3 regions of the Paraglaciecola sp. QJM3NY_14 genome follow, and region 3 is predicted to be linked to each of the others. Evidence: predicted binding sites of a transcription regulator. Region 3 holds the regulator's gene; each other region holds the start of a gene.
What was found. The regulator sigma-54, encoded in region 3, starts transcription at its own class of promoters, with help from an activator protein. The targets are predictions, from matches to a motif close to GTTGGCACGNNNNTNGNNT.
Positions count from the first base shown of each region.

Region 1: the regulator sigma-54 is predicted to act here: its motif matches at 2,605-2,623, upstream of AC0VYA_RS01315 (BON domain-containing protein).
Region 2: the regulator sigma-54 is predicted to act here: its motif matches at 2,852-2,870, upstream of AC0VYA_RS17885 (S8 family peptidase).

Region 1 covers NZ_CM149664.1:308,418-313,415, reverse strand. The annotation lists gene purD (phosphoribosylamine--glycine ligase) at 1-608, shown strand, start outside; gene AC0VYA_RS01325 (GGDEF domain-containing protein) at 760-1,692, opposite strand; gene AC0VYA_RS01320 (hypothetical protein) at 1,782-1,946, opposite strand; gene AC0VYA_RS01315 (BON domain-containing protein) at 2,014-2,562, opposite strand; gene AC0VYA_RS01310 (DUF1328 domain-containing protein) at 2,746-2,919, opposite strand; gene AC0VYA_RS01305 (magnesium transporter) at 3,136-4,473, opposite strand; gene tamB (autotransporter assembly complex protein TamB) at 4,742-4,998, opposite strand, start outside.
Region 2 covers NZ_CM149664.1:4,179,001-4,183,998, reverse strand. The annotation lists gene AC0VYA_RS17890 (ligand-binding sensor domain-containing protein) at 1-2,436, shown strand, start outside; gene AC0VYA_RS17885 (S8 family peptidase) at 2,943-4,998, shown strand, end outside.
Region 3 covers NZ_CM149664.1:665,867-670,864, reverse strand. The annotation lists gene AC0VYA_RS02935 (HPr family phosphocarrier protein) at 75-353, opposite strand; gene rapZ (RNase adapter RapZ) at 350-1,195, opposite strand; gene ptsN (PTS IIA-like nitrogen regulatory protein PtsN) at 1,198-1,641, opposite strand; gene hpf (ribosome hibernation promoting factor) at 1,657-1,944, opposite strand; gene AC0VYA_RS02915 (RNA polymerase factor sigma-54) at 1,970-3,463, opposite strand; gene lptB (LPS export ABC transporter ATP-binding protein) at 3,586-4,311, opposite strand; gene lptA (lipopolysaccharide transport periplasmic protein LptA) at 4,311-4,832, opposite strand; gene lptC (LPS export ABC transporter periplasmic protein LptC) at 4,873-4,998, opposite strand, start outside.

The DNA.
Region 1 (4,998 bases), 360 kb from region 3:
ACACAGGTGGTATGGGCGCGTATTCACCAGCCCCCGTTGTGACCGATGAAATTCACCGACGCGTGATGGATGAAGTGATCTACCCTACGGTACAAGGTATGGCAAGCGAAGGTAACGATTACCACGGCTTCTTATATGCGGGCTTGATGATCATGGCCGATGGCACACCTAAGGTGATTGAATATAACTGCCGCTTTGGGGATCCTGAAACACAGCCCATCATGATGCGCTTGCAGTCTGACCTCGTTGAGTTAGTGCAGCTTGCCGTTGACGGTAAGTTAGACCAAGCCACTGCCAAGTTTGACCCTAGAGCTGCTGTGGGCGTGGTACTCGCCGCAGGTGGTTATCCGCAAGCTTATAAAAAAGGCGACGTGATTTCTGGTTTAAACCAAAATGAAAGCGACGTAGCTAAGGTTTTTCACGCTGGCACGAAAGATGTCAACGGTAATGTAACGACAAACGGTGGGCGCGTATTGTGCGCAACAGCCTTAGGCGAAAGCGTCACTGAGGCACAACAACGTGCTTATGAACTGGCCAAGAGCATCAGCTGGAATGGCATGTTCTATCGTGACGACATTGCTTATCGCGCCATTGCTCGTGAGCAATAAAGATTAGGGTTTAAAATCTGAAAGCGACACTAGAAAGCGCCAACATGGCGCTTTTTTTATGTGCTTTAAATGAGCCTTCTTATACCAACGCCATTTTCAAAATCCGCTGGATGAATTCTCACAGGGCACGTATTTATTGGAAGGGGTGTGACTAACTCACAAGCCGGTTGCGGCCCTGTTTCTTAGCTTGATAAAGACACCGGTCGGCTTGCTCAACCAGAAATTCAGGGTGATTAAAGGTGTGGTCGTTAATGTCATGGAGCTTGAGTGTTGCCGCACCGACACTCACAGTGACCTTACCATTAACAGTAGACGCCTTGTTTTTTATATCTAGCGCTTCAATATTGCGTAATATCATTTCAGCTATTTTTTGCGCGCCTACTTTATCGGTGAAAGGTAACAGTACTAGGAACTCTTCGCCGCCATAACGCCCCATAGCATCACTCTCACGCTGCAAACTCGCTTCAATGGTAGTGGCAACCTTCTTTAAACATTCGTCACCCGCTACATGACCATAGGTATCATTAAATCCCTTGAAAAAATCAATATCAATCATTAGCACTGACAGCTCATGTTGCCCTCGAATAGCTGCGTACCAAAACCGGTTGTAGGTGGTGTCGAGCTGCATGCGGTTAGGTACGCCAGTCAGCCCGTCAGTACAGGAGATAAGCGCCAGCGTACGAAGCTTAGCCGATACCTGCATATGATTTCGGATCTTGATGTTGAGCATGGCAATATCAGTTGGCAGCTCAACGAAGTCTAATGCACCCGCTTCTAGTCCAGATAAAATCAAGGATTTAGGCGTATCTTTACCATACAAGATAAGCGGAATATCTATGGTTAGAGGGTGCTGTTTCAAACGGGTACAAATGAGAAGCCAGTCGCTGTCACGGGGAGATACTCTGATCAATACTAAGTCGATAGGTGCATTTAGCGCTAACTTGAGTACCTCTTCATTGTCATTACATACGAGCAAATGGAATGATGTTGAAAATTGGCGGGTGAGTGCTTTTAACATTTCGCCGGGGTTATCTACCACCAGCAACGTTTGTTTTAGAACATTTGCACTCTCTGGATTTTGCATTGCGGCTCTGGGTTTTGGTCAGCTAGGTGCTTAACTCGCAAATTGCCACAGCACCTAATCGACATGAAAGACGCTTCATTGTTCAATAATCAAACAGCAGTTTCAATACCCTCCTGCTGTTTTTGCATGAGTATTTTTTTTAGCAGAGTATTTTCCTCAACTAAACGCTCAACAAGCTCCGATTCATTGGACTCCGGCTTGTCTACTTTTTCGAACCAGTTAAAGTATGCATTCTTATTGTGCTTATTCATCATAATACCTCTTACTACATTTATAATTTTTGAGCATTGTCACGTCAGATGCTACAGCGCGTGCAATGATTTATTCGCTAACTTTTAACTTGCTCACCACTTTTTCTACATCGATGGCCTCTTGAGCGATATCAACCGCTCGTTGCTTTTCAGCGTCATTTTTCACCTGCCCTTGCAACACGACCACACCTTTAGTGCTATTTACGTCAATTTCGGTGCTGCTGATATCCGGTGCCGCCAGTAGACGGGTTTTGACTACAGTAGCGACTTTGTTATCGGTTAGCTTAGCCTGCACTTCGCTGTCTTCATTCTTTCCCGGTGAGAACACCGTAAGCATGTTTTCTACCCCAGTCACACCCTCAACGCCAATGACTAATTCCTGCGCCAAGGCTTTATCTAAATCTGTTTCCACCTTACCTCGTAGGGTCACCGAGCCATTGTCAACGTCCGTATCAATGCCAGTTGCATCCAAGTTGCCATTTAGCAACAAGGTGGCTTCTACGTAACCATCAATCCAACCATCAAGCGCACTGGCTTTCCAGTAGTTACCGGCTGAGGCGCCAACACTGGCGGTACTGAAGATGGCAATCAGGGTTATGCTTTGTAATATCTTTTTCATCGCTGCCTCACACATTTGCATTAGACCTTCAAAACATAGCTAATGCGATAATGATGCCAAGAGTAAAACTCTGATTTGTTTATTAAGAACAGGCATTTTCAAGCATTAGCGCCGCTAGCAGCTCCTCTTGGCAAGCCAAAACAGGCCGAATATTAGAGTCCAAAATGGCGCTCATGTTTATGACTACTTATGCCGCTTATGTTGTTTAAATGCCAACACACTGAAGAGCACGACAAACGCGACGCACAATAAAAAAATCACTTTTGCAATACTGGCTGCGACGCCAATCACTCCACCAAAACCAAAAACGGCCGCTATTACGCCAAGCACAAAAAATGTTAGGGCCCAAGTCAACATACACACTTCCTTTAAAACGGATAAACGAAGGAGTTAATGCTCCTTCGGCTGGGTGTAGTAAGCGACATACGTGCCAACTTCTGAACTTGTCCATAAGCCCTGCCCTGTGGTGCTCAACTATTCTTCGCTCCCCTTATCCTTGTAGGTTTTGCAGTGGGCTACGAAAAAATTACACATTGTATAATTGCTCCGTCTTAGGCTGTGCTTTCACTTAAATCACAGTAGGAACAACGTCCCCAAACCAAGAAATGCGACAAACCCTACAATATCTGTGACCGTCGTTAGAATCACTGATCCCGATAACGCTGGGTCGATGTTAAACTTATTTAACACCATAGGCACCACGACTCCAGCCGCTGCGGCGGCAATGATATTTAATAAAATCGCTAAGCAAATCACCAATCCGAGCATTGCGTCTGAAAACCAAAAATACGCGATACAGCCAATCACCAATGCCCACACCACACCGTTTAAACCCCCGACACTCAACTCTTTCTTAAGTAAGGCTTTCACGTTAGAGCCAGTGACTTGCCCTAAGGCAAGGCCGCGTATCATTAAAGTCAGGGTTTGGCTGCCTGCTATGCCCCCCATACTCGCCACAATAGGCATGAGAACCGCTAGCGCCACCACCTGTTGTAATGTTGCCTCGAACATCCCGATAAAACCTGAGGCTAAAAATGCCGTCAGCAGGTTGATACCTAACCAAACCGCTCGGTTCTTTGCGCTCTTAGGTACCGACGAGAACAAATCTTCGTCTTCATCCATACCCGCCGTCGCCATAATTTGGCGTTCATAAAATTCATTCAGTAGCTCACTCGCGGTGGAAATGTCTAAACGACCCAGCACTTTGTTTTGTTCATCCACAACCGGCAATGAAGCAAAGCCGGAACGTTGAACCATCAAGGATGCCGTGGTTAGCTCGTTACTCGCGTTGATGGTATCGAATACCTCTTCTGATAAATCTACCAAGGGCACATGCTCGGGTAGCCCCATGACGTTGGTTAACTTTACGGCTTCTGAAAATTGACCTGCACGGTTAACCAAGAAGATGGTGTCAGCATGGGTTGGTACATCTCGGCGAATCAAACGCAGTGCATCGCGTACTTTAGCGTTTAAAGGCAGCACAAGTGGGTCTTGGCTAAGCCAGTGGCCAATTTCATCGTCACTAAATTGGCTCGCGTCAGTGAAATACTGGCGCTGTTGCTTATCCATGGCATCCAGCGCTTTATCAACCAACGCATTGGGCAATGAATCTGACAATTCGAGTAATTGCTCAGCGTCCACCTCAAAGAAAATGGCTTCCCACTCACTTACATCAGTGGCGGCAATTAACGTCTCGCGAGGATCCCCGCGCATGGCAACCAGCACATCGAGTCGACGTCGTTTGGGTATTCCTTCCCACACTTTTAGGCGCTGTTCTAGGGGTAAAGACTCTAACAGTAATGCCACATCATCGGTGTCTTGGGCCGCTACAAGTGCCACTACATTATCTTGTTCACCGCGCTCTGGAGCCGATACAACTTCTTCAATCAACTCGGGTAATAATTCAGCCATGGTGACTCCTATCCAAAATGCGCTAGATAATGATGATATGAAAATACAAAATATGAAAAACAATAGACAACGACACACTTATCATCAGTAGACGTAACACTATCGAAAAAAGTCACAATTTTTATGACATGAGACTGCCCCAGATGATTTGAACGACTCATAATGACGGTTATCGGTGGGTTATTGATCAAATTACGCGCCAATCCAGTACAGTTACTGAGGTAAAAATGCTAGCCCGTTTCGAAACATAATTAGTTTTTTATGTAAGTTACTCGGGCTTTGACTCTTCTTTGTCATCAAGAGTAAATTGATAATATAAGTTCAGCTCGCTGTTTAAACTGCTCACCGCTTCCAGATACAGTTTTGGCAATAGCTGGTAACGCAGAGCAACTTCTGAAACAGAGTCAAATACCCCCACACCGTAGCGAATTTGCACACCAGGCGCGATATAACCAGAAACCGAAAGCTTGGTTTCGTCTCCCGTACCACTGGTATTTAAAGCGAGATCTTCTACCCCCAGTTTGC
Region 2 (4,998 bases), 1.6 Mb from region 3:
TCGTGGCGACACGAGAAGAACCAAGTAAGCAGCTTAGCTTCTAATTTAGTTCATACGATCTTTCAAGACCAAAAACAGCGGATATGGTTGGGAACAGAAGAGGGTCTTAGCTTATGGGATGTTCAAAATAAATTTATAAATTTCAGTGAAAAAAATGGAGTCAGCAATAACAAAATACTGTCTATATTACAGGACCCATCAGGTTTGATGTGGGTTGGCACATATGGCGGGATTACCAGAGGTGTCGAAGTGCCATTCGAGTTAATCGATAAAGGTTTGGCGAGTAATACAGTGTTGGGATTTGCTGAAACTCGTTCAGCATCCGGCAATAGATCTATATGGGTTGCGAGTTATGAAGGCTTATCACAATTAAACAGTGATGGAGCTGTTGTGCAGGTGCTTAACACAGAAAGCTCACCAGCCCTTGAAGATCCTCGCATAATGACAGTTCGTGGCGATGACAATATTTTGTGGTTCGGCACCCGTGGCGGTGGATTGGGCCGGCTAAATGTTGATACGCAAGCAATAGACTATTTTCAACATGCGCCAAACGATTCAAGCAGCATTAGTTTCGACGGTATCTCCAGTATATTACCCGATAAACAGGGGAATCTGTGGATTGGAACATTCGGTGGAGGCTTGAATTTTTTGCCCGCCAATAGCAAGAAATTTAAACACTTTCGCAATGAAGCTAACAATCCAAGTAGTCTAAACAGTGATCGCGTGGTAGCGCTCTCTCGACTAAAGGACGATACGTTAGTCGTTGGCACCGTTTCAGGTTTGAATGTGTTCGATCCAATTACATCGACTTTCAAGCGTATTGAACACCAACAAGATAAGTTTGAGAGCTTATCGGCGCCTACTGCGTGGACATTTTATCAAGACAATAATGAAAACCTATGGGTTGGTAGCCAAGGAGGCGGCTTAAATCAATGGCGCAAAGAGGATATCAGAACATTAGAAAACCGCTTTACTCATTTTGATAAGCGTAGTGGACTACCTAGCAGCCATATTTATTCCATTCAGGCCGACGAACGAGGTGCATTGTGGGTCAGTAGTACCGCTGGTATTACGCGTTTTAATCCAAATAACGGCACTATGCGTCACTTCGATTCGTCCCAAGGTATAGAGGACAGCGAGTTTAATTTTGGCGCAGGTTTTACCGATAGTCTGGGAATCATGTATTTTGGTGGCAACTCGGGTTTTGTCCGATTTCATCCAAATGATATTAAAGAAAGTAAAAAAGTTCCTCCTGTGGTCTTAGTTAGAATAAAGAAGCTGAATGAAAAAGTAGGCATTGATTTACAGTATCAAGAGCAGAGTGAGATTGTCTTACACTATTTGGATTACTATATTTCTTTCGAATTCGCAGCGTTAGATTTTAATGCGCCTGAGCTCAACCAGTATCGCTACAAGTTGGAAGGATTAGATCCTAAATGGGTCGAATTGGATCACAGCCGCCAAGCAACCTTTACCAATTTACCAGTTGGTCGGTATGAACTGAAAGTACAAGCCAGTAACCACTTAGGCCTATGGAATGCACACGGCGTCTCCTTGCCAATCACAGTACTACCCCCGCCTTGGAAGACAGTGTGGGCTTACTGTTTTTACGTGTTCTTGTGCATTGTTATTCTATTGAACGCTATGCGCAGATACCGTCTAAAGCGTTTACGACGAGCTCAGCATCTTATTGATTTAGAAGATAAAGTGAAAGAGCGTACCGCAGATCTTAGATTAGCCAATGATAAATTAGAGCAGATTAGTTTCACTGATCCGCTAACTGGCCTCAAAAACCGCCGTTACTTGAGCCAACACCTAACCGCAGATATAGATTTCGTGCTTGCAATACATGAAGAAAATCTGGCTACTGGTGCTGCACAAGCGACAAAAGATACTGACTTAGTCTTCTTTTTAGTTGACCTAGATCATTTTAAACAGGTCAACGATCAACATGGTCATAGCGCTGGTGATATTGTTTTGGTCGAAATGAAATCAATCTTAGAAAGTGTATTTCGTGAGACTGACTATTTGTTGCGCTGGGGTGGTGAAGAATTTCTTATCGTTGCGCGCTTTGTCAATCGAAGCAGAGCAGCCATACTGGCCGAACGTTTACGTCGTTCAATTCAAGAGCACTCATTCAAGATTGAAAAAGACATTGCGCTAAATGTCACCTGTTCAATTGGTTTCAGCGTGTTTCCATTGCTATCGAGCAATCCCACTTCACTTAATTGGGAGCGCACTATTGATGTAGCCGACTTGTGTTTATATGCCGCTAAAAAGTCAAACAGAAACACGTGGATAGGCTTTACTGACTTGACGTGCGATGAACAGGACGTGTTCAGTGCTGTAATCGCTGAGACTGAATCGTTGATCCGTTCGGGGCAACTAATGCTAGCGAGTTCTATTGATGAAGTGGATAAGATTCAATGGCGATGAACTCGTTCTCTTACATACGTATCTGAGTCTCATATGCGATGGTGGGTGACAATCATTAACGGATGTAGATTCGTCTCAGTACAGCCCTACAAACGTTCGTGGTACCCTAGCTACATCATACTTTAGACCTTTGGTAAGCCCCCACCTCGCTATTGGCGGCTTTCTGCACTTTTTCACGCTTAGGTGACTCTTCGAATTCACCTCATATACTCCCATACCTTGCTTATATAGGGCTTATATAGGGCTTATTGACGGGTGTTGATCTACCAGTATGTGCCTTGTTTAACAATAAATTGAAATAAATGAATGCAACCAAAAGTCTAATTGCCATCATTTTATTCATTCAATAATTTCATTTTAGTCCGTTCGTTATTTTCATGTTAAAATAAATTGCTTTAAAATCAGTGTATTGCAAATTGGCATGCTGCTTGCTCTTTACCGTTAGAGCGATAGTGCTAACTGAATTTACTTCGAACTCGGCGAGTGGATTTGAAAAGGAAAATATAATGAAACCAAAATTTAATAAGCAGCGAGCAGTACTGCTAGCGGGAATGGTGTGCTTTAGCGCTTTCGCAACAGCGGGCTTAAAAGTTAGCAGCTTAGTTAACGACATCAAATCTACTGTTGAGCCAGGTTCACTCGGAACTTCACAATTAGTTAAAACCGTTAATAGTTTAGTGGGTCTGAATAATGAAGTGATTATTCAGGGGGCTGAAATCAGTATCTTAACTGAAGTGATTAATACGCTTGGCGGCGTGATAACACATGAGTTGCCCCTGATAAACGGGATTGGCGTTCGGGTAAGTGACGCACAGCTAGTTTTGCTGAATCAGTTGACTGACATTATTACTATCAAAAAGAACGAAGCCGTTTATACATCCAGCGCATTGGATCACTGTTTAGTATATGGAAGTCACGTAGCAGAGCTAACCAATAGAAGTATTCGCTGGAACTTGTATAACGCCCGTGACATGGAAGCTAACATGCAAAGCATGTCTTTCAAATGGCCTGAAGAGCTGGGACATATCTATTCTGTAAAAGTGAACGGTGCCACTGTTTACTGGCGCTTGTACAGCAAGAAGACTGGTGAATTGTCGATTGATATTAAGCGACTCAAACGTTTTGCCAAACTAGATTCGTTCGAAGGCGTAACGGTTGAAGTATCTTTTGCCAAAAAAGGCGTGAAAAATTACCAACAACGTGATTTTTCTTTGGATGTTCAATTCAAAGAGGGTTGCGATCGCAGCCTAGTGAAGGGGTACGACACCCAAGCAAATGAAGGTGATAGCAACAGTTATTATGTGAATAACATTGGTGCTGACGAACTACATGATCGTGGCATTACAGGTAAAGACGTTACCGTTGCTGTTATCGACAGCGGCCTATGGGCTACGCATAGCGCGTTAGGGAATGACACGGCGAATAATACACGTATTAAAGCGGCATATGATGCTTTAGAAGATACGGAACTGAACGTGAGTAATCTTACTGATGAAAACAGCCACGGAACTCACATTACAGGTATCATTGCCAATAGTGACCGTGCGGTCGTAGACGGCCAAATGCGCAGTTATTATCAAGGTGTTGCACCGGATGCAAACCTAGTGGTCGTAAAAGCCTTTTACGAAGACGGTCATAGTACTTACTTAGACGCATTACGCGGCCTACAGTACATAGCTGATAACCATGAAGCGTTAAATATAAGGGTAGTAAACCTTTCCTTTGGTGCGCCGCCTCGTTCAAATTACTGGGATGATCCCATTAACCAAGCGGTAATGGCATTATGGGAAAAAGACGTCATTGTGGTGACATCAGCGGGCAATACAGGCCCAAGTGCAATGACCATTGGCGTACCTGCAAACGTACCTTACGTAATAAGCGTGGGGGCAATCAGCGATAATTACACTCAGGACAATGCAAATGATGACACCTTGCTTTCGTTCTCATCTCAGGGCCCAACTCACGAGGCCTTTATAAAGCCTGATATGGTGGCACCTGGCGGCCATATGTTTAGCTTAGCGAACGAAGACATGTATGTGCCTGCTAAATACCCTCAGTATATGGTTGGTAAAGACCGCTTTATCATGTCCGGTACGTCACAAGCTTCAGGTGTGGTCAGTGGCGTAGTCGCGTTAATGTTACAAGACGATCCAAGTCTCAGTGCGAACGATGTGAAATGTCGCTTGATGACCAGTACGACTATGGCTCAAGTGAATGGCAAACTGGCTTACAGCCCATTTCAACAGGGCTCAGGCAGTGTTAATGCAATAAAAGCCGTAGATTCCAATGAATCAGGTTGTGCGAATAATGGCATGGACATAGCGGCCGATATTAGTGGCGACCAACATTATATGGGCGCAGCTCGAAAAGATGAAAACGGCAACTACTACATTCAAGGGTTTGAGTTTGAAGTTTGGGAAGAAGCTTTCATGTGGGAAGAAGCCTTCATGTGGGAAGAAGCTTTCATGTGGGAAGAAGCTTTCATGTGGGAAGAAGCTTTCATGTGGGAAGAAGCCTTCATGTGGGAAGAAGCTTTCATGTGGGAAGAAGCTTTCATGTGGG
Region 3 (4,998 bases):
TAGTGAATGAGTAGAAAGTCGAGATGAGTGGAAAAAGTCTAAATTGAAGTGCACGTTGCATGGAATCTGGCTGATTACTCGCTTTCGTTGAATTTTCCGACAATAAGCTCTTCAACAGCATCCATCGCTTGGCGCGCGTCTTTCCCTTCAGATATCACTTGAATTTCTTTGCCTTGGCAACTCTCTAACATCATTAGGCCCAGCACACTGCTTGCTGAGGCACTTTTATCATCCTGAACAATAGTGACTTCAGCTTCAAATTGATTCGCAAGCTTAACCAATTGAGTCGCCGCTCTGGCATGCAGCCCTAACTTGTTCACTATGAGTAGGGTTTTTTCTAATCGCTCACTCATCGGTTTAACTCGCGATGACGTATTTGCACATCAGGGTGCGAGGTACTAAATGTTTTGGCTAACATTTCCACTACGTACACAGAGCGGTGCTGACCGCCAGTACACCCGATGGCGATTGTCACATAACTACGATTATTACGTTCTAAATGTGGTAACCAAGTAGAAATCAGATTCTGAATTTGCCAAATAAATTTAGTGACTATAGGTTGTGAGCCAAGAAAAATCTCGACGGGGGAATCAAGTCCAGTAAGGGGTTTTAAATCTGGCTCCCAGTGCGGGTTGGGTAAGAAACGCGCATCAAATACATAATCCGCATCTTTAGGAATACCGTGTTTAAAACCAAAGCTTTCAAAAACCAAAACTAAGCGCGAGCTTTTTTTACCTAATATTCGCTCGCGCACCAATTCGGCCAGCTGGTGAATTGATAATTGATCTGTGTCTATATATAAATCTGCACGTTCGGCTATCGGCGCCAATAACTGGCTTTCTGCTTGAATAGCACCAGACAAGGATTTGTTTTGCTTAGACAACGGGTGCAAGCGGCGGGTTTCACTGAAACGCTTAATCAGTACGTCATCGCTGGCATCCAAATACAATATGGTCATTTCCCACGTTGACGGCAAGTAGTCGAGTATTTCCACCAATTCGTTGGGATCTTTGGGTAAATTTCGCACGTCAATGCTGACCGCGACCTGATCGTACTCGTCAGCGACGGTATGGGTCAAAGTAGGCAATAAATTGACGGGGATATTATCAACGCAGTAATAGCCTAAATCTTCCAGTGAACGTAAAACGATGGACTTCCCTGAGCCTGAACGCCCACTGATGATAATAAGCTTCATAATTAACTGAGTACCTGAAATAATTCTTGGTCTGTGGTTGCACTGCGCAAACGATTTAAAATGTCTTTATCAACGAATTTTTTGGCTATCGCCGACAAGGTTTGTAGGTGCTCTTGGGCCTTTTCCTCTGGTACTAAAATAGCAAAGAAGATATCCACTGGCATGTTATCGATGGCGTCATACTGGACCGGAGGTTGGCACGTTACAAGCACGCCTAGGGCGGACTCTAGCCCTTTTATACGGCCATGTGGCAGTGCTATACCACCACCAATGCCCGTACACCCCATTTTCTCGCGCCCCGCTAAACTGGATAAAATGGTCGCTTGGTCTACTTCAACAAGGTGCTCAGATGCCAATTGACTAATAAGCTCTAAAATGCGCTTTTTGCTAGACCCCTGAACTGCGCATACGACGCAGTCAGGGTGAAGAATATTTGATATTTCCATTATTTACCTGATGGGTTAATGGCGTTTAGCTTTTTCTTTATGCTTGATAACTTGCCGATCGAGTTTATCGATTAGGCCATCTATTGCCGCATACATGTCGTTGTGTTCCATGGTGGCAAATACATCTGCCCCATTCAAATGTATTGTCGCTTCCGCTTTTTGGTTGAGCTTTTCTACATTGAGAATGACGTGAACATTGTTGATCTGATCGAAGTGTCGCTCGAGCTTGGTAAATTTAGTATCGACATAATCTTTTAGTGAATCGGTTACATCCACATGGTGACCAGTAATATTAATTTGCATATCGCCTCTTCCTTCTTTAATCAGCCTACAATAGGCTTTTTCGTTGGTTCGACGGGGGTATCATCAGAGATTCCCGGTACTTTGCTATTGTTCGCCGAGCGACCATGATGCCTTGATCGGCCAACAATTGAGCAATCTTGCTGTCACTTAACGGCTTGCTTGGTTTTTCAGCTGCGACCAGCTTTTTAATCAATGCGCGTATCGCCGTTGACGAGCACTCTCCGCCTGTCTCAGTTGCAACATGGCTCGAGAAGAAATATTTCAGCTCAAATATACCTCTAGGGGTATGCATATATTTTTGGGTGGTAACACGAGAAATTGTAGATTCATGCATATCCACCATTTCGGCTACGTCATTTAGTACCATAGGCTTCATCATCTCAGGCCCATGTTCAAAGAAGCCCATTTGCTGCTGTACTATACAGTTTGACACTTTCAATAAGGTATCGTTTCGGCTCTCAACACTTTTAATAAACCATTTGGCTTCTTGCATGTGTGAGCGAATAAATTGACTATCACTGGTGTTTTTCGCGCTACGACTCATTGCAGCATACTGTTGATTAACGTTCAATTTGGGTAGGCTGTCTGGGTTAAGCTCTACTGTCCAACGGCCATTTTTCTTACTCACTGACACATCAGGTATAACGTATTCTGCTTCACCTTTGATCAAGGCGCTGCCTGGACGCGGATTGAGCGTTTTTAGTAAACGCATGACCTCACGCAAATCATCCTCTTTAAGGCGAGATTTACGCATCAAAGTACGGTAATCCTTGCTTGCCAAAAGGTCGGCATAGTCTCCAATCAAGGTCTTCGCTTCTTCTAACCAGGGTGTATCAGGAGCAAACTGACGCAATTGCACTAGCAAGCATTCTTGTGGTGTACGAGAGCCAGACCCAATTGGGTCGAACATTTGAATACGCTTAAGTACGCATTCCACTTCATCGAGCTCTATTTCTTCATCATCCATGCTGGCCAGAACGTCTTCAGCGCTCATGGTTAAATAACCAGACTCATCGATAGAATCAATGATCGCTGTCGCAATCGCGACATCGGTATCACTAAAATGGGTTAAACGCATTTGCCACAGCAAATGATCTTGAATGTTATCTGTGGTTTCGCCTTGAAAGATTTGTTCGTCATCACCGCCGGCACCACTGGATATGCTAGAGGCAGGTGCGGAAGAAGCACTGATGTACTCATCCCAAGTGGTATCCGTAGGTAAGTCTTCTGGGATTTCGTTTTTCTCGAACGCTTCACTTGAGTCTAAGTTGTCACTGCTAGTATCAACTATTTCATTGGTATCTTTAGAAGACGGGTCGAGGGAATTGTCATTTAACGCACTATCGCCGGATTCCTGATCCGTAGGCTCTTCAACTTCCAACAGCGGGTTGGAATCCAAGGCTTCTTGAATTTCTTGCTGTAAATCTAACGTAGACAATTGCAACAAACGAATAGCTTGCTGTAACTGTGGCGTCATAGTGAGTGATTGACTAAATTTTAATTGTAAAGAGGGTTTCATTTACTTCTTTATTCTGTCCGTTGCAAACTAAAAAATATGCTGTGGTTGATTCGATTGACTGTAAATGTCTCACCAAGCGCCTGAGTATAATCTCGATAAAATGAGCGGCTTTTTCAGCTTAACTATAGCCTGAATTGTTCGCCTAGGTATACATCTCTTACACGTTGATCACTTAATACTTCTTCTGCCGTGCCAGAAGCGATGAGTTCACCATGACTAACAATGTAAGCTTTCTCACACACATCGAGTGTCTCTCTTACATTGTGGTCGGTTATCAAAACACCAATACCACGGTCACGTAAATGTTGAATAATTTTTTTAATATCATTAACTGAAATAGGATCAACACCGGCAAACGGCTCATCGAGCAGAATAAATTCTGGATCGGCTGCCAGTGCCCGCGCTATTTCTACCCGGCGGCGTTCACCTCCAGACAAACTCATACCAGCACTGTTACGAATATGATTTATATTGAACTCATCGAGTAATGAATCCGCTTGCTGTTCTCTTTGTTCTGCACTGAGCTCTTTGCGTGTCTGCAAGATAGCCATCAAGTTTTGATGGACTGTCAGTTTTCGAAAAATAGAGGCTTCTTGGGGTAAGTAACCAATCCCTAAACGAGCGCGCATGTGCATGGGCTGTAGGGTAAGATCTTGCTGATCAATACTGATTTCTCCCTTATCTAAGGGAACCAAACCGACAATCATATAAAACGTGGTTGTTTTACCTGCACCGTTTGGACCAAGTAAACCGACAATTTGGCCAGTGGACACTTCTAGACTGACATCACGCACAACTTGACGTGATTTATAGGATTTAGCCAAATGCGAGGCTTTTAACGTCGCCATTATGGAGTTTCATCCTGTTTTGGTTTGACTTCAGCATCACTGGACTTTTTCGCGTCAGTTTGCTTTTTACTGCTCGCTGATTTCTTGGCTGGTTGAAAAATAGTCGTGACTCGGCCGCTATTTTCACTCTCGCTCTCTCCTTGCGCGACAATTTGTTCAAGTTCCATGTTAAACACTATCGACTCACCCTTTACACTGCTATTGTTCTGCTTCAGCTGTGCATTGCCTTCTAAGGTTAGTGTGCGTAAATCTCTGCGATATTCAATGCGATTGGCTGATGCCTCAATACTGCCCCCTTGCTCTTGTTGTTGAGAGTATTTAGCCGGGCTACCCGTCGCGATGAAAACTTCGTTACCTTCGCCTTTACTCGCGTCGACTTCTACTTCATCGGCATACACATTCAAACTACCTTGATTGATGTGCACGTCTTCTCGAAAGATAGATTTTTTAGTTTTACCGTCCCCGAACTGAAACTTCGAGTCCACTTTTATCGCTTGCGTGAAATCTTCTTTGCCAGCCATGCTTAATGGGGAAAATGCTAATGTTGCTAAGGCAACTAAGCTAAGGCTGAGGTTGATAAATGGTTTGCACATGATCAAGTAGCTCATATTGTTGGGTCGTTAAATTGGCTTTAAAACCGTTACTGTTGATGACATAGTGCTGGCCAAATATTTTTACTGGTTGGTC